Regions from separate parts of the Kitasatospora sp. NPDC127116 genome, predicted to be linked through region 2. Evidence: riboswitches for the same ligand, from Rfam matches in the RefSeq annotation. Region 2 holds a riboswitch; the other holds the start of a gene.
What was found. Region 2 has a riboswitch for thiamine pyrophosphate ahead of ACFVHV_RS13630 (cytosine permease). Riboswitches for the same ligand answer to the same signal wherever they lie in the genome.
Positions count from the first base shown of each region.

Region 1: another riboswitch for thiamine pyrophosphate. It lies ahead of thiC (phosphomethylpyrimidine synthase ThiC); the one in region 2 lies ahead of ACFVHV_RS13630 (cytosine permease).

Region 1 is NZ_JBHXTL010000071.1:19,349-26,927, reverse strand. Features, by position in the region: gene tenA (thiaminase II) at 1-611, shown strand, start outside; gene ACFVHV_RS26205 (hypothetical protein) at 705-1,976, opposite strand; gene ACFVHV_RS26200 (DUF5326 family protein) at 2,255-2,455, shown strand; TPP riboswitch at 2,677-2,811, shown strand; gene thiC (phosphomethylpyrimidine synthase ThiC) at 2,806-4,620, shown strand; gene ACFVHV_RS26190 (nuclear transport factor 2 family protein) at 4,687-5,106, opposite strand; gene ACFVHV_RS26185 (SRPBCC family protein) at 5,103-5,549, opposite strand; gene ACFVHV_RS26180 (VOC family protein) at 5,567-5,923, opposite strand; gene ACFVHV_RS26175 (helix-turn-helix transcriptional regulator) at 6,037-6,837, shown strand; gene ACFVHV_RS26170 (CBS domain-containing protein) at 6,853-7,278, opposite strand; gene ACFVHV_RS26165 (DUF5994 family protein) at 7,556-7,579, shown strand, end outside.
Region 2 is NZ_JBHXTL010000026.1:63,450-71,028, reverse strand. Features, by position in the region: gene ACFVHV_RS13655 (FAD-binding oxidoreductase) at 1-318, opposite strand, end outside; gene ACFVHV_RS13650 (MFS transporter) at 445-1,662, opposite strand; gene ACFVHV_RS13645 (MerR family transcriptional regulator) at 1,708-2,535, opposite strand; tRNA gene ACFVHV_RS13640 (tRNA-Ser) at 2,699-2,786, opposite strand; gene ACFVHV_RS13635 (S1C family serine protease) at 2,850-4,706, opposite strand; TPP riboswitch at 4,951-5,095, shown strand; gene ACFVHV_RS13630 (cytosine permease) at 5,088-6,506, shown strand; gene ACFVHV_RS13625 (glycerophosphodiester phosphodiesterase family protein) at 6,648-7,472, shown strand.

The DNA.
Region 1 (7,579 bases), on a different contig from region 2:
TCCTCGCCCACCCCTTCCTGGCCGGGCTCACCGACGGCACCCTGCCGCGCGCGGCCTTCCGCCACTTCGTCGTCCAGGACTCGCACTACCTGCGCGACTACGCCCGCGCGCTCGCCGTCTGCGCCGCCAAGGCGCCCGGCGAGCAGGACGTCCGGGCCTTCGCCGACGACGCGGTCGGCGCGCTCGCCGCCGAGCAGGGCATGCACGCCGAGTTCCTGACCGCCTTCGGCGGCAGCGCCGAGGAGGCCGCCGCCGAGCCCGTGCTGCCCACCACCCGGGCCTACACCAGCTACCTGCTGGCCACCGTCTACGGCGGCTCCTTCGCCGAGGCGGTCGGCGCGGTGCTGCCCTGCTACTGGATCTACGCCCGGGTCGGCGAGGCGCTGCTCGCCCAGGGCTCGCCCGACCCGCTGTACAGCAAGTGGATCGCCACCTACGGCGACGAGGCCTTCCAGTCGGTGGTCCGCCGGGTGCTGGCGCTCACCGACCGGCTCGGTGAGGAGCTGTCCGCGGCCGAGCGCCGCAAGGTGGTCGAGCACTTCGTGACCACCTCGCGCTACGAGTGGATGTTCTGGGACGCGGCCTGGCGCGGAGAGCGCTGGCCGGTCTGAAGCCGCGCGGGTGCGTCCGCCGGTCGTCCGCCCGCCGTCCAGGTGCCGTACGGACGACGGGCGGGCGCTGCCGGGACGACGGGCGGTGCCGGGTCAGCCGGTGACGAAGTAGCCGGTCAGGTCGGCGACGACGTTCACCGGGCCGCCGTGGTTGAAGACCGAGTAGGTGCCCCCGCCGGTGACCCCGGTGGTCACCGAGTTGGCGACGGTCTGCCCGGGTTCGACGTTCACGGTGGAGGTGTTCGGCGGCAGGCCCCCGCCCGGGAACACCGTGAGGTGGCCGGAGTCGGTGACGTCGGTGATCGTGACGTTGGCCTCGACACCCAGCACGTTCGGGACGGAGCCGTCCGCGGGCACGGCCTGGACGGCCGTGGTCGCCCCCTGCTGGAGCTTGCCGCCGGTGATCCGGGTGTCGAGGTTGCGGACCGGCGTCGTGAGCGCGCTGAACAGGCCCCTTCCGGACGGCCCGTAGTAGCCGACGACGTCGACGATCACGTGCACCCAGCCGGCGCGGTTGTAGACGTCGATCCGCCCGTCCGCGCCGACCGGCACCACGACCTGGTTCGCGACCGTCGATCCCACCGGGAAGTTGACGTTCGAGCCGTAGGCGGGCCGCTGCGTCCCGCTCGGGTACGCGGTCAGGAAACTGTCCCAGGAGCCGTCCGTGGTGGTGACGTTGAGGACCACCGAGGTGGCGTCCGCGGTCCCCAGCTCGGGGCGGGCGACCTGGTAGCTGCGCACCGCGTCGCCGCCGAGCCGCCCGGTGCCGTCGCTGCGGCTGTCGGCGATCCGGGTCGGGGTCAGCGGGCCGTACTTGTCGGGCGCCGCGGTCCGGTAGTACCCGACCACGTCGAGCACGACATGGGCGGTGCCCGCGTTGTTGTAGACGTTGATCCACGGGGCGCCCCGGCCGACCGGACCGACCGCGATCGTGACCAGGTTGGAGATGGTCTGGCCGGCCTTGAAGTTGATGCTGGAGGTGGCGGGCTTGGTGCCGGCCGGGCCGGCCTTGGCGGCGAGCGTGACGAAGCCGTCGGCGGTCGGGTCGGTCACGGTGAGGTTGACCACCACGGCCGTGGCGTCGGTCGGCACGGCGGAGCCGCAGTACATCGGCGGGTGGCTGCCGCAGCGCTGCGACACCGGGGTGCTGTAGTACTCGCCTTCCTTGAGCGGTCCGAAGTGGTCGTGCGACGGGGTCTGGTCGTAGGAGCGGGTGTCCAGGATCCGGGTCGGGGACATCCCGACGAACCCGGCCGGTGCGGTCACGTCGGCGGCAGCGGTCACGGCCGCCGGTGCCGCGGTCGCCGGGACCGCGGCGAGCGCCGCCACGGTCAGGTTGAGCGCCGCGAGAGCGGCTGTGGACACGGCTGTTCTGGCCCGCATGATCAGGTTCCCCCCTGGTCGATGGCACCGGACGGGCGTTCTTCCGGCACTGGTTGGACGCTTGGGAACGCCGGGGGTTGTACGCCGCCGGACGAATTCTCGGGGGTCACCCGGGGGGTCGGGCTCGGGGTGATCTCGGGGTTCTCTCCGGGCCGTTGGGCCTCGTTCCGGCACTCGCGCCACCGTACGATCGAAGTACCGAAAGCAAGCGGGATGCGGCACCGGACGGCGGCCGACCCGAGGGGAGAAGAGGAACCGACATGGCTGAGCTCTGGAAGTCGCTGCCCTCCTGGGTGCGCAACATCGTCATCCCGGTGCTGGTCCTGGTGCTGGCCTGGAACATCGTCGCCTTCGTGTTCGGCGTCGTCGGCGCCCTGCTCTCGATCGTGATCAAGCTGCTGGTGGTGGTCGGCATCGCCGCCGCCGTGGTGGTCCTGGTGAAGAAGGCCGCCAAGAGCTGACCCACCACCCCGTAACGCCGCCCTGAGGCCCGGCCCCCCACGAGAGGGGGGACCGGGCCTCGGCCGTTCTCCGGTATCCGATCGGCTACTGGTTGCGGTAGTAGCCGAAGAGGTCGACGACGACATCGGTCGTGCCGGCGCGGCCGACCGGGCGGGGTGGGGCGCTCTGGACCTGCGGCGATCGGCTCGCTACGGTGTTGGGCGTCGTGTGCAGGCAACACCGCCTGCGACGCGGGAGCTCGGAGCACCGGGCTGAGAGGACGCTGACCGGGACGTCGACGGACGGACCGACGGCTGCGTCGACCGCAGGAACCTGACCGGGTAATGCCGGCGTAGGGAGTAGAGGTCAGATGACCACGTTCGAAGCACAGCCGCAGTCTGCCCAGGGCGCCCCCAGCAGCGAGCGCACCGGCTACCCGACCCCGGCCTGGCGCAAGTCCTACCGCGAGGGGTCGCGTCCCGACCTGCGCGTTCCGTACCGCGAGGTGCGGCTCTCCAACGGCGGGTCCGTCCCGCTGTACGACACCTCCGGCCCGTACACCGACCCGTCCTTCGAGCCCGATGTGCGGCGCGGCCTGCCCGCCCTGCGGGACGCCTGGATCCGCCAGCGCGGCGACGTCGAGGAGTACGACGGCCGCGAGCCGCGCCCCGAGGACGACGGGATCAAGCACACCTCGCCGCGCGGCGGGAACCTGCGCAACCTGGACGCCGTCTTCCCGGGCCGGCCGCGTCGCCCGCTGCGCGGTCGCGGTGGCGCCGCCGTCACCCAACTCGCCTACGCCAAGCGGGGTGTGGTGACGCCGGAGATGGAGTTCGTGGCGCTGCGCGAGGGCCTGGCGCCGGAGTACGTGCGCGCCGAGGTGGCCCGCGGCCGGGCCGTCATCCCGGTCAACGTGAACCACCCGGAGGTGGAGCCGGCCGTCATCGGCACCAACTTCCTGGTGAAGATCAACGCCAACATCGGCAACTCCGCCGTCACCTCCTCGATCGAGGAGGAGGTGGAGAAGATGACCTGGGCCACCCGCTGGGGAGCGGACACCGTCATGGACCTCTCCACCGGCCGCAACATCCACACCACCCGCGAGTGGATCCTGCGCAACTCCCCGGTGCCGATCGGCACCGTGCCGCTGTACCAGGCCCTGGAGAAGGTGGACGGCAGGGCCGAGGAGCTGAGCTGGGAGGTCTACCGGGACACGATCGTCGAGCAGTGCGAGCAGGGCGTCGACTACATGACCGTCCACGCCGGCGTGCTGCTGCGCTACGTCCCGCTCACCGCGCGCCGCAAGACCGGCATCGTCTCGCGCGGCGGCTCGATCATGGCGGCCTGGTGTCTGGCCCACCACCAGGAGAACTTCCTCTACACCAACTTCGAGGAACTCTGCTCCATCCTGGCCTCCTACGACGTCACCTTCTCGCTCGGCGACGGCCTGCGCCCGGGCTCGATCGCGGACGCCAACGACGAGGCGCAGTTCGCCGAGCTGAAGACCCTCGGCGAGCTCGGCCGGATCGCCCGCGAGCACGACGTCCAGGTGATGATCGAGGGCCCGGGCCACGTCCCGATGAACAAGATCAAGGAGAACATGGATCTCCAGAAGGAGATCTGCGACGAGGCGCCGTTCTACACCCTCGGCCCGCTGACCACGGACGTCGCCCCCGGCTACGACCACATCACCTCGGGCATCGGCGCGGCGATGATCGCCTGGTGGGGCACCGCGATGCTCTGCTACGTGACCCCCAAGGAGCACCTGGGCCTGCCCAACCGGGACGACGTCAAGACCGGTGTGATCACCTACAAGATCGCCGCCCACGCCGCCGACCTGGCCAAGGGCCACCCCGGCGCCCAGGCCTGGGACGACGCCCTCTCCGACGCCCGCTTCGAGTTCCGCTGGGAGGACCAGTTCAACCTGGCCCTCGACCCGGAGACCGCCCGCGCCTTCCACGACGAGACCCTCCCCGCCGAGCCCGCCAAGACCGCGCACTTCTGCTCGATGTGCGGCCCGAAGTTCTGCTCGATGAAGATCTCCCAGAAGATCCGCGACGAGCACGGCGACGGTTCCACCGCCGTGGACACCGAGTTCGACGCCGAGGCCCTGGCGGGCATGGCCGAGAAGTCCGCCGAGTTCGCGGCCCAGGGCAACAAGGTCTACCTGCCCCTGGTCGACTGACCCGGGACGCCTGAGCGCCGCCCCGATCACCTCGGGGCGGCGCTTCGCCGTCCTCGCCGTCCTCGGCTACTTCTCGGCGTCGCCGAAGACCATGCGGTGTCCGCGCGCGGTGTCCATGTACTCACGGACGCGGTGGATCAGCCCGTCACGGAGTTCGAAGACCAGGCAGTAGTCATTGGCGTAGTGATTGCCGTTGGCGAGCGTCGCGGTCATGGTCTCCTCCACGATCACGCGCTCGCCGTCGGCGTGGAAACCGTGGAAGGTGACGTCGACGTCCCTGACGAACAGGCGGGAGAAGTCCTCGGCGAGGAAACGCGTGATCATTTCCCTGCCGACCATGTGACTGGGGCGGTCCAGCGCGGTGGCCGTCGCGTTTCCCGGAGGTGCCAGCCACTCGGCGTCCTCGGTGAAGACCGCGGAGATCTGGTCGGCGTCGTGGCCGGCGAACGCCTTCCAGGCGGCCCGGACGATGTCGTGGCTGCTCACCGGGGTTCGGTCGGGACGGGTGCCGGTCCGGGCGCGGCCGATGAAGCGGCCTCCAGCGTGCGGCGGATCACCGCCGAACCGTGCTCGACGGACTCGGCGATCGGTGCGGCCAGCGCGTCGGGCAGGACATCGGTGTGCCACACGAATCTCGTCCGGCCGCCGGCCTCCGGAAGGGCCTGCATGGACGCGTGGTGGTGGGACGGATGGAGGCTGCCGCCGACGACCGTGTAGGCGACCCGCATCGCCTCGTGGTCGAGGTCGACGAGCCGTTCGAACACGATCGTGCCGTCGGCGAAGGTGATGGTGCGCGTGTCCGAGCTCAGCCGGGTGTCGGTGACGAACCCGGGCGCCAGCCGCTCGTGCACCGCGCCGTAGTCGCTGAGCACCGACCACACCGCCTCGGGGCGGGCATCGATGACGATTTCCTTGTGGATCGAGGCCATGGGTGATCGACTCCTCGTCAGGCCGAAGCGATGCAGAACAGGTGGCCCTCGGGGTCGGCGAGAACGGTCCACTCGCCTTCGCCGGGCTGGAACTCCGGCTTGGTCGCCCCCGCCGAGAGCAGCTCCTTCACCGTGGTCTCGGGATCGGCCACCGTGAAGTCGAGGTGGGCGTGCTTCGCGGCGTCGGGCCAGCCGGGCCCCCGGTAGCCGACGACCCGCTGGAAGGCCAACCGGACCGGCCCCCTGCCGAGTTGGACGAAGTCGTCGTCGCCCTGCCCGAGGTCCCAGCCGGTGACCTTGCGGTAGAACTCGGCGAGGGCCCGGGGATCGGCGCAGTCGATGGTGATCGCGGTGAGTTCCGCGTGAACGGCCATGGATGGCTCCCTTCGTGTCATCACGTGAGCCCCAGCATCCGGGGCAATGGCGCCGAAGGTCTTGAAGATCCTTGCGGGCCGTTCTGTCGTACCCGGCGGATACCGTTCGCGGCATGCTGTCCGCATCGACCCTCGCCGCCCGGCCGGAGTTCACCGTGGCCGTGGTGGGGTGCCGCTCCGACCACGCCCGGTGGTCGCAGCCGGAGACCCGCGACGACCACCGCCTGGTGCTGGTGCGACGCGGCAGGTTCCGACGGTCGGCCGACGGCGCCGACATCGATCTGGACCGGACCACGGCCTACTTGGGCGCGCCCGGCGAACAGGAGCGCTTCGCCCATCCGGCCGGCGGCGACGTCTGCACGTCGGTCAGCTTCGAACCCTCCCTCCTCGGGCGCCCGCCCGCCGCGACGACGGTGTATGTCGACGCGCGCGTCGATCTCGCCCACCGCCGTCTGGTGGCCGCCGCGGCCACCGGCGACATCGACTACGCGCTGGCGGAGGAACTGCTCCGCCTCGTCGCGGCCGTGGCCGGTGAGCCGACCTTCCGCTCCCGGCCGGCCGACCGGGCGCTGGCCGCCGCGGCGCGCGGGGCGATCATCGAAGAGGCCCCGGAGGCCGGAGGGCTCTGCGCACTGGCCGCGCTGCTGGAGGTGTCGCCCTACCGACTGAGCCGGGTGTTCTCCAGGGAGACGGGCGTCTCGCTGACCCGCTACCGCAACCGCGTGCGCGTCACCCGGGCCATGGACCGGATCGCCGAGGGCGAACCCAGCCTCGCCGCCCTGGCAGCACAGCTCGGCTTCGCCGACCAGGCGCACCTGACCCGCATCGTCCGCGAGCACGTGGGACACACACCGACGGTGCTGCGTCGGCTGCTTGCCCCGGTTCGCGCCCGCCATGAGCCGACGGGCCGATGAACATGCCGCCGTGGGTCACGCGGGCTCGGCGGCGAGCAGGTCGGTGGTGCGGTCCGCGGTGAGCACGCCGAGGATGTAGCCGTCCTCGTCGACGACGGGCCAGACCGCCAGGTGCTTGATCCGCATGGCGATCGCGGCCAGGGTCAGGCCCATGGTCGGCCAGGCGAACGGGCCGCGCTGGTGGGTGGTGGCGCTGATGGCGGTCCGCTCGGTGTACCAGGAGCGGGTGAGGAACGGGTGGAGTCCGGTGCGGGTGACCAGCCCTTCGCACCGGCCGTCGTGGCCGCGCACGAGGAGGTAGTCCAGGTGGGCGCCGCGGAGGATGTCGTCGGCCCGGTCGACGGTGCTGTCGTCGGCTATCTGGTAGTCGCAGGGTTCCATGGCGTCGGCGACCGTGAGGCCGTGGCCGGGCCGGGCGGGCTGGGGCGAGTGAGTGGTCACGGGCGAGTGAGTGGTCACGGCGTTCACCGTTCCCGTCTCCGGCCGCCCGCCGGGGCGGGGTCTGCCGGGCTGTCCTGCACCCAGAACGAAGCCGGAACGGGGACCGGGATACGTGATGCCCTGGATGTCTCCGAGGCTACTCCTGCGGTGGTCGGCCCGGCGGAGGCTACGGCGGAGTAGCGTGGGGAGCAACCGAGGACATTTCGGACACCGGCATCAGCGTCGACGTCGCCCTGGGTCATGACGGGTCCCTCGTGGACCGGACGGGCGGCCTCAGATGATGCCGATCCCCCTTCCCATT
Region 2 (7,579 bases):
CGCGATCCGGTTCACCGGGTCGATCTCCAGGATCCGGTTCAGCTTCACCAGCGACAGCACGACGCAGCCGTCCACCGCGTTCGCCGCACCCGACAGCCCGGTCCGGGCCCCCTGCGGCACCACCGGCACGCGCAACTCGGTCGCGGTGCGCAGCACGTGCTGCACCTGCTCGACCGTCTCCGGGAACACCACCACCGCGGGCTGCCCGGCCGCGCAGAAGCCCGCCATGTCGTGGCGGTACGCGGCGGTCACGTCCGGGTCCACCACGACGGCCTCCGCCGGGAGGCCCTGCGCCAGTCGGTCCGTCAGATCACTCATCGCCGCCTCCACTCGCCGCCCGCCCGCCTCCACCTCCGCACTCTGCCCGGACGACCGGGGCCGGGCAAGTGGGCCGCGGGGCGGTTGGGGAACAGGAGGCGAACGAACGGGGGGACGCGGAGTGGCTCAGGCCCGGCGGAGGGCCGGGGTGGCCAGGGCGGTGAGCCCGGCGGCGGCGGTGGCCAGGGCGCAGAGCAGGGTGGGCAGGGCCGCGCCCGCCGCGTCCGCGAGCAGGCCCAGCAGGGAGTTCGAGAGCACCAGTGCCAGGCTCTGCACGAGCGTCAGCAGTGCCTGGACCCGGGAGAGATGGGTCGGCGGCGCGCCGGTCAGCACGAGCGGGCCGAGGTGGCAGGCGAACAGCCCCGAGCCGAGGCCCGCCACCGCGCTGCCGGCCACCGCCGCCACCGGCCCCGCGGCCGACGCCAGCAGCGCGATCCCCACCGAGGCCGCGCAGAGCCCGGCCGCCGCCCCCACCCCCGCCCGGGGCAAGGGGCCCCGCCGGGCGATCAGGCCGGCCACCGCCAGCACCCCGGCCGCCTGGCCGCCGCCCACCAGTCCCGCCGTCCCGGCCGCCCAGCCGTGTGTCCGGGCGAGCAGCGGACCGAGCAGTGACACCACCGGCAGCAGCGCCCCGGCCGCCGCGCCGGTGAGCAGCAGGGCGGCCCGCAGCAGTGGGTCGGCCACGGCGAGCCGGACGCCGGACGCCGCCTCGCGGAACAGTCCGGCCCGCGGACCGGACGGCCCGTCCTCCGGGGGCCGCACCCGCAGCAGGACCAGCAGCACGACCCCGAAACTCGCCGCGTCCGCCAGCGCCGCGCCGGACAGCCCGCCGGCCGCGACCAGCAGGCCGCCCAGCGGTGCGCCGAGCAGGACGGCGCTCTGCCCGCCGGCCTGCCGCAGGGCGAGCGCCCGGGGCAGCCGGTCCGCGGGCACCAGCCGGCGGGGCATCGAACCGCCGGCCGGGAGGTAAAAAGCGTCGACCGTCCCGATCACGGCCGCCGCCGCGACCAGCAGCCACAGCGGCGTCCCCCGGGAGGCCGCCACCAGGGCCAGCGCACCGGTCGCGACCAGCATCACCGTGTCCCCGGCGAGCATCACCCGACGGGCGCCGAAGCGGTCCGCGACCGCGCCGCCCAGCAGGACCAGCGCGGTGCGCGGCACCGTGATCGCCGTCAGGACCAGCCCGGCCGCGCCGCCGCCGTGCGCGGAGGCGGCCCAGCCGAGGGCGAAGTACAGCGCGGCGTCACCCAGCAGTCCGGCCTGGACACCGGCCAGCCAGAGCAGGTACCTCCGCGGCAGCGCGGCCCGCGGAGCGACAGTGGCAGTGGCAGTGGCAGTGGTCATGCCGGGCGACGCTAGGGCCCTCGACCCGGTCGAGGGCAAGCGCGGCTACCGCCGGACCACCGGCTCCTGCAGCTCGGTGACCCACCCGGCCCGGTCCTCCGGGCACTCCAGGTACAGCTCCCGGGCGTAGCCGGCCGAGCGGTAGCCGTTCTCCTCGATGAAGCGGGCCAGTTCCTGGCCGGTGCCCAGCACGTCGTCCATCGGGCCGCGGTGCACGATCGTCGCCGCCTCCTCGATCGGCGGCAGGTCGAGCACCTCGAAGTCGTGCTCACCCGGCCGCACCGACGGGCCCACCGGGACGGCCACCAGGACCAGCACCGAGCCGTCGCCCTCCGGCGCGTCCTGGTAGCGGGCGACGGACGGGCCGGCCGCCTCGACCCCGGCCGCGGCCAGCCTCCGGCACAGTTCGGCGAACAGCGGCCCGATCACCGGGCCGATGTCCTCCGGCTCGTAACTCGCGGCCGCACCGGCCAGTTGGGCCACCCGGACGGACGGCACCCGCTTCACCACGACATCGTGTGCGGACATGGTCCCCTCGCTCTCGATCGTCCGGAGCCTCGCCTCCACCCGGGCCAGCCGCAGCTCGTCGGCGGCGATCGCCTCGGCGAGCTGGGCCCGCCGCAGCCGCAGCATGCCGCGCAGTTCGGCCGCGTCCACCTGCTCGTCCAGCACGGCGCGCACCTGCTGCAGGGTGAAGCCGAGCTCCTTGAGCGCGATCACCCGGTTGAGCCGGGCGAGTTGGGACGCCTCGTAGGAGCGGTACCCGCTGATCGGGTCCACCCGGGCGGGCCGCAGCAGCCCGATCGCGTCGTAGTGGCGCAGCATCCGTACCGACACCCGGCCGTGGCTGGCGAAGTCTCCGATGTTCAACATGATGCGCCCACTCCATCCCCTGCCACCGTGTCAGGGTCAACCCGGCCGCGCGCATCCGTTCCACGACGGTTCCGAGGCCGGCGCCCGCGACCGCCCGGGAAACACCGAGGGCGGGTGCCGAGCGAACTCGGCACCCGCCCTGAGCAGGTGGTTCTCCTACCGGCGGAGAGCGTGGGATTCGAACCCACGGTACGGGGTCACCGCACGACAGTTTTCAAGACTGTTCCCTTAGGCCGCTCGGGCAGCTCTCCAGGCGGAGGTCAGCCTAACGGGTCCGGCGGGGTTCGGCGCACACGTTTCGGTGCGGGCGGGGGTCACGACTGGTCGCCCTCGCGCTGACCGAGGGTGACCTTGGTGTTGAAGGTCTGGCCGTTGCGGGTGTACTCGACGTCGACGGTCTCGCCGGGCTTGTGCGTCCAGATCCGGCTGACCAGGGCCGGGCCGTTGTCGATCGGCACGCCGCCGAGCTTGGTGATGACGTCGCCCGGCTTGAGGCCGGCCTTGTCGGCCGCGCCGCCGGGGGTGACGGCCGGCTGGCCCTGGATGTCCTTGGTCTGGATCTGCGCGCCGTCGCCCTTGTAGTCGTCGTTGCGCAGCACGTCGAGCTTGGCGTAGACCGGCTTGCCGGTCTTGATCAGGGTGTCCGCGACCCACTTGGCCTGGTTGATCGGGATGGCGAAGCCCAGGCCGATGCTGCCGGCCCGGCCGTTGGCGGAGGCGTTGGACTGGATCGCCGAGTTGATGCCGATCACCGCGCCGCCGGAATCGAGCAGCGGGCCGCCGGAGTTGCCGGGGTTGATCGAGGCGTCGGTCTGCAGGGCGTTCATGTACGAGGCCTGCGAGCCGGTGTCGTCGCCGGAGGCCACCGGGCGGTCCTTGGCGCTGATGATGCCGCTGGTGACGGTGGACTCCAGGCCGTACGGCGCACCGATCGCGACGGTGGCGTCACCGACGTTGACCTTGTCGGAGTCGGCCAGCGGCAGCGGGGTCAGCTTGCTCTTCGGCGGGTTGTCGATCTTGACCACGGCGACGTCGTAGCCCTCGGCGTGGCCCAGCACCGAGGCGCTGTAGGAGCTGCCGTCGGCGAACTTGACGGTCAGTTTGCCGCCGTTGAGGGTCGGCGCGACCACGTGGTTGTTGGTGAGGATGTGGCCCTCGGTGTCGAAGACGAAGCCGGTGCCGGTGCCCGACTCGCCGTTGCCCTGCGCCTTGATGGTGACGACGCTGGGCAGCGCCTTCTGCGCGATGGCGGCGATCGAGCCGGGGGCGGGCTCGTTCTTCTGGGTGTCGCTGGCCTGCACGGTGGTGCTGCGGTGGTCGTTCGCGGAGCTGCCGCGGTCGGTGTTGTCGGTGACGGTCACGCCGAGCACGCCGCCGGCCACACCGGCGACCAGCGCGACGGCCGCGATCAGGGCGACCAGGCCGCCGCGCTTCTTGCGCGGGCCGCCGGGGCCGACCGGACCGCCGGGGTGGTCCGCCGGGTAGCCGAGCGGGCCCGCCGGGCCGCCGGGGTAGCCCGCGCCGCCGGCGGTGGAGTCGTGGGTGGGGCCCCAGCCGCCGAGCGGCTGACCGGCCCCGAAGGGGTGGTGGCCGTGTGCGGCGGGGACGGCGGGCGCGACCGGGGCGGCGCCGTAGCCCTCGTGCGCGACGGGGGCGGCCGGAGCGGCGCCGTAGCCCTCGTGCGTGCCGGCCGCCGGGACGCCGTGGGTCGGGGTGGCGTACGGGTTGTCGGCCGGCGGCAGCGCCGGGGCGGCGGGGGCCGCGGCCTGGGCGGGCGCGGCGGGCGGGGCCGCCGGAGCCTGCGGGGCGGGCGGCAGGACCGGCGGCGGCGCGTCGATGTAGCCGGTGACCGGGTCGACGGCCGGCTGCTCGGCGGCGGGCGCCGCGGGGGCCGCGGGGGCCTCCGGTGCGGGCACCTTGGTGAAGGCGACGGTGGGCTTGTGCCCGCCCTCGGCCGGGACACCCTCGGCCGCGACGGCGTCGACGGGCGGTGCCGCCTCGACGGGGGCGGCCTCGACGGCGCCCGACTCCGGCTCGGGCACCCGCCGGAAGGCCATGGTCGGCTGGTGCCCGCCCTGAGCGGGGCCTTCGGAAGCGGACTCGGCCGCCCCCGGCCCGGCGGGCTGCTCCCCCTGCGGCCCGGTGGGCCCAACCTCGCGCTCGGTGCTCACGGACGACCTCCATAGCTGGCAGAACCAAGGACCATAGTTTTTCGCACTGTCGATTCGATTGCCGTAAGGACCCCTCTGAAGAACTCATAAGAATCCTTAGCCGACGCAGACGCCGACACCCGACACCGGCACCGACGCCGGCACCGACGGCCGAGGCTCCCCTCCCCCGCCGGGCGTCCCGCGATGCGGACCGCGCACCCTCGGCCTTGGGCGTTCGCCCCCGTGCCGGTTAGCCTGTCGCTCCAAACTGACACGCGGGAGCTTGGACCCACCAGGCTGAGAGTGCGCATGTCGACCGTACGCCACACGAGTGACGGACGGTCGAGGGGGCGCTGACCGCCGGAACCTGTCCGGGTAATGCCGGCGTAGGGAGTATCGGCCATGCCGCCTGCTTCGCCATCCTCTTCTTCGGGCGCGAACGTTCCCGCCCCCGGTGCGGACGCCTCCGCCGCGGGCGCGACCGCCGTCCTGGAGCGCCCCGAGCACGTCGAAGCGCCCCTGGTGCTGGACACCGAGCCGCCGCGCACGCTGCGCTTCCGGGACCACTTCGCGCTCTGGATGAACCTGGGCGTCAGCCTGATCGGCTTCTCCACCGCCGCCACCGTGCTCGGCGCCCCCGGCAGCGAGCTGTCGCTGGCCGCCGCGGTGACCGCGATCACGGTCGGTACGGCGGTCGGCACCGCGATGCTCGGCGTGGCCTCGCTGATCGGGGCCCGCACCGGCGCCCCCGCGATGGCGAACCTGCGCGGGCTGTTCGGCACCCGGCTGTCGTACCTGCCGACGGTGCTGAACATCGTGCAGTGCATCGGCTGGGGCGTGTTCGAGCTGCTGACCATCTCGGCGGGCGCGCAGACCGTCGCGCACACCACCGGCTACCGCTGGCTGTTCGTCCTGCTCGCGGGCGCGCTGACCACGGCGCTGACCATCTGGCCGCTGGGCTCGATCGCGGTGCTGCGCCGCTTCGTGGCCGGGGCGGTCGCGGTGGCCATGGTGTACTTCACCGTCCAGCTGGGCCGCCAGGGCGTGCCGGACCCGGGGGCGGGCAACTGGCACGGCTTCCTGGGCGCCACCGACGCGATGATCGCCGTTTCGGTCTCCTTCGTCCCGCTGGCCGCCGACTACACCCGGCACTCGCGCTCCCCGCGCTCGGCGTTCTGGGGCAGCTTCTCCGGCTACACGATCGCCCAGGTCTGGTGCTACGTGCTCGGCCTGATGGCGCTGCTGCAGTCGGACGGCGATCCGAACCGGATCTTCGACTCCTTCCTCGGGGTCTGGGCCGGCTGGCTGTTCCTGCTGGTGCTGGTGCTGCGCGAGACGGACCAGTCCTTCGCCAACGTGTACTCGACGGCGATGTCGGTGCAGAACCTGCTGCCGAAGGTGGACCGCCGGGTGCTCTCCGGCGCGATCGGCGCGCTGACCACCGTGCTGGCGCTGCGGATCGACGAGTTCACCGACACCTACTACGGCTTCCTCGGTCTGATCGGCTCGGTGTTCGTGCCGCTGCTGGCGGTGCTCGTGGTGGACTACTTCCTCGGTGCCGGGCGGCGCGGCTGGAACCTCTCCGCCGACGCGCCGTCCCGCTGGCCGATGCTGCTGCCGTGGGCCCTGGGCTTCGCGGTCTACCAGTTCATCGCGCCGACCAAGGTGGCCGGCTGGTGGACGGACTTCTGGACCTCGGCCCAGGAGTCGCTGCACTTCACCCCGCAGGAGTGGACCTCCGCCTCGCTGTTCGCCTTCCTGGTGCCCGCCCTGGTCACCTGGGCGCTCACCCCGCTCTCCCGCCGCGCCGACCGGCACTGAGCGGGCCGCCCCGCACCGGGCGAAGCGGGGGCGGCCCGGCCCCGCGGGCCCGGCCGGGACGGCCCCGCGGGAAGGAAGACGGCCCCACAGGTTGGGGCCGTCTTTGTCCGCGCTTCACCTGTGCCGCCTATCGTTGGGCCTGTGACCAGCCCAGACCTGTCCTCGCCGGCGGCGCGCACCGTGCCGTCCGTCCAGGTGATCGCCCACCGCGGTTCCTCCCACGCCCTGCCCGAGCACACCCTCGCGGCCTACCGGCGCGCGCTCGACGAGGGCGCCGACGCGCTGGAGTGCGATGTCCGGGTCACCGCCGACGGCGCGCTGGTCTGCGTGCACGACCGCCGGATCGGCCGGGTCTCCAACGGCCGGGGCACCGTCTCGGCGATGACCCTCGCCGAGCTGGAGGCCTACGACTTCGGCGCCTGGAAGACCGGCCGCCCCAGCGTCGACCCGGAGCTGCGCGGCGTGCTGCGGCTGGAGCGGCTGCTGGAGCTGGTGGTGGAGTGCGGCCGCCCGGTGGACCTGGCGATCGAGACCAAGCACCCGGTGCGTTTCCGCGGCCGGGTGGAGACCGAGCTGCTGCGGACGCTGGAGCGGTTCGGGATCGGCGCGACCCGGGGCGGCGACCGCCCGTCCGCCCGGATCATGAGCTTCTCCTCGATCGCGCTGAACCGGGTGGCCGCCGCCGCGCCGCAGTACCGGCGGGTGTTCCTGTTCGAGCGGACCCTGCCGCTGCTCGGCCGGCTGCGCGAGGGCTCGCCGCTGCCGGGCGGGGCGCGGATCGCCGGCCCGGGCATCGAGCTGGTGCGGGCCCGCCCGCAGCTGGTGACCAGGCTGCGCGAGCTGGGGCACGAGGTGCACGTGTGGACGGTGGACGAGCCGGCCGACGTCGAGCTCTGCCTGGAGCTCGGGGTGTCCGCGATCATCACCAACCGGCCCGCGGAGGTGCTGGCGCAGCTCGGCCGGTGATCCGCCGACGCGCCCGGGGCCGCACCCGCCCGACCGGTCGCCCCGTCCGGTCACTTGCGTCCGGTCGGCCCGGTCGGCCCGGTCGGATCCTCCCGGTCCGATCACCC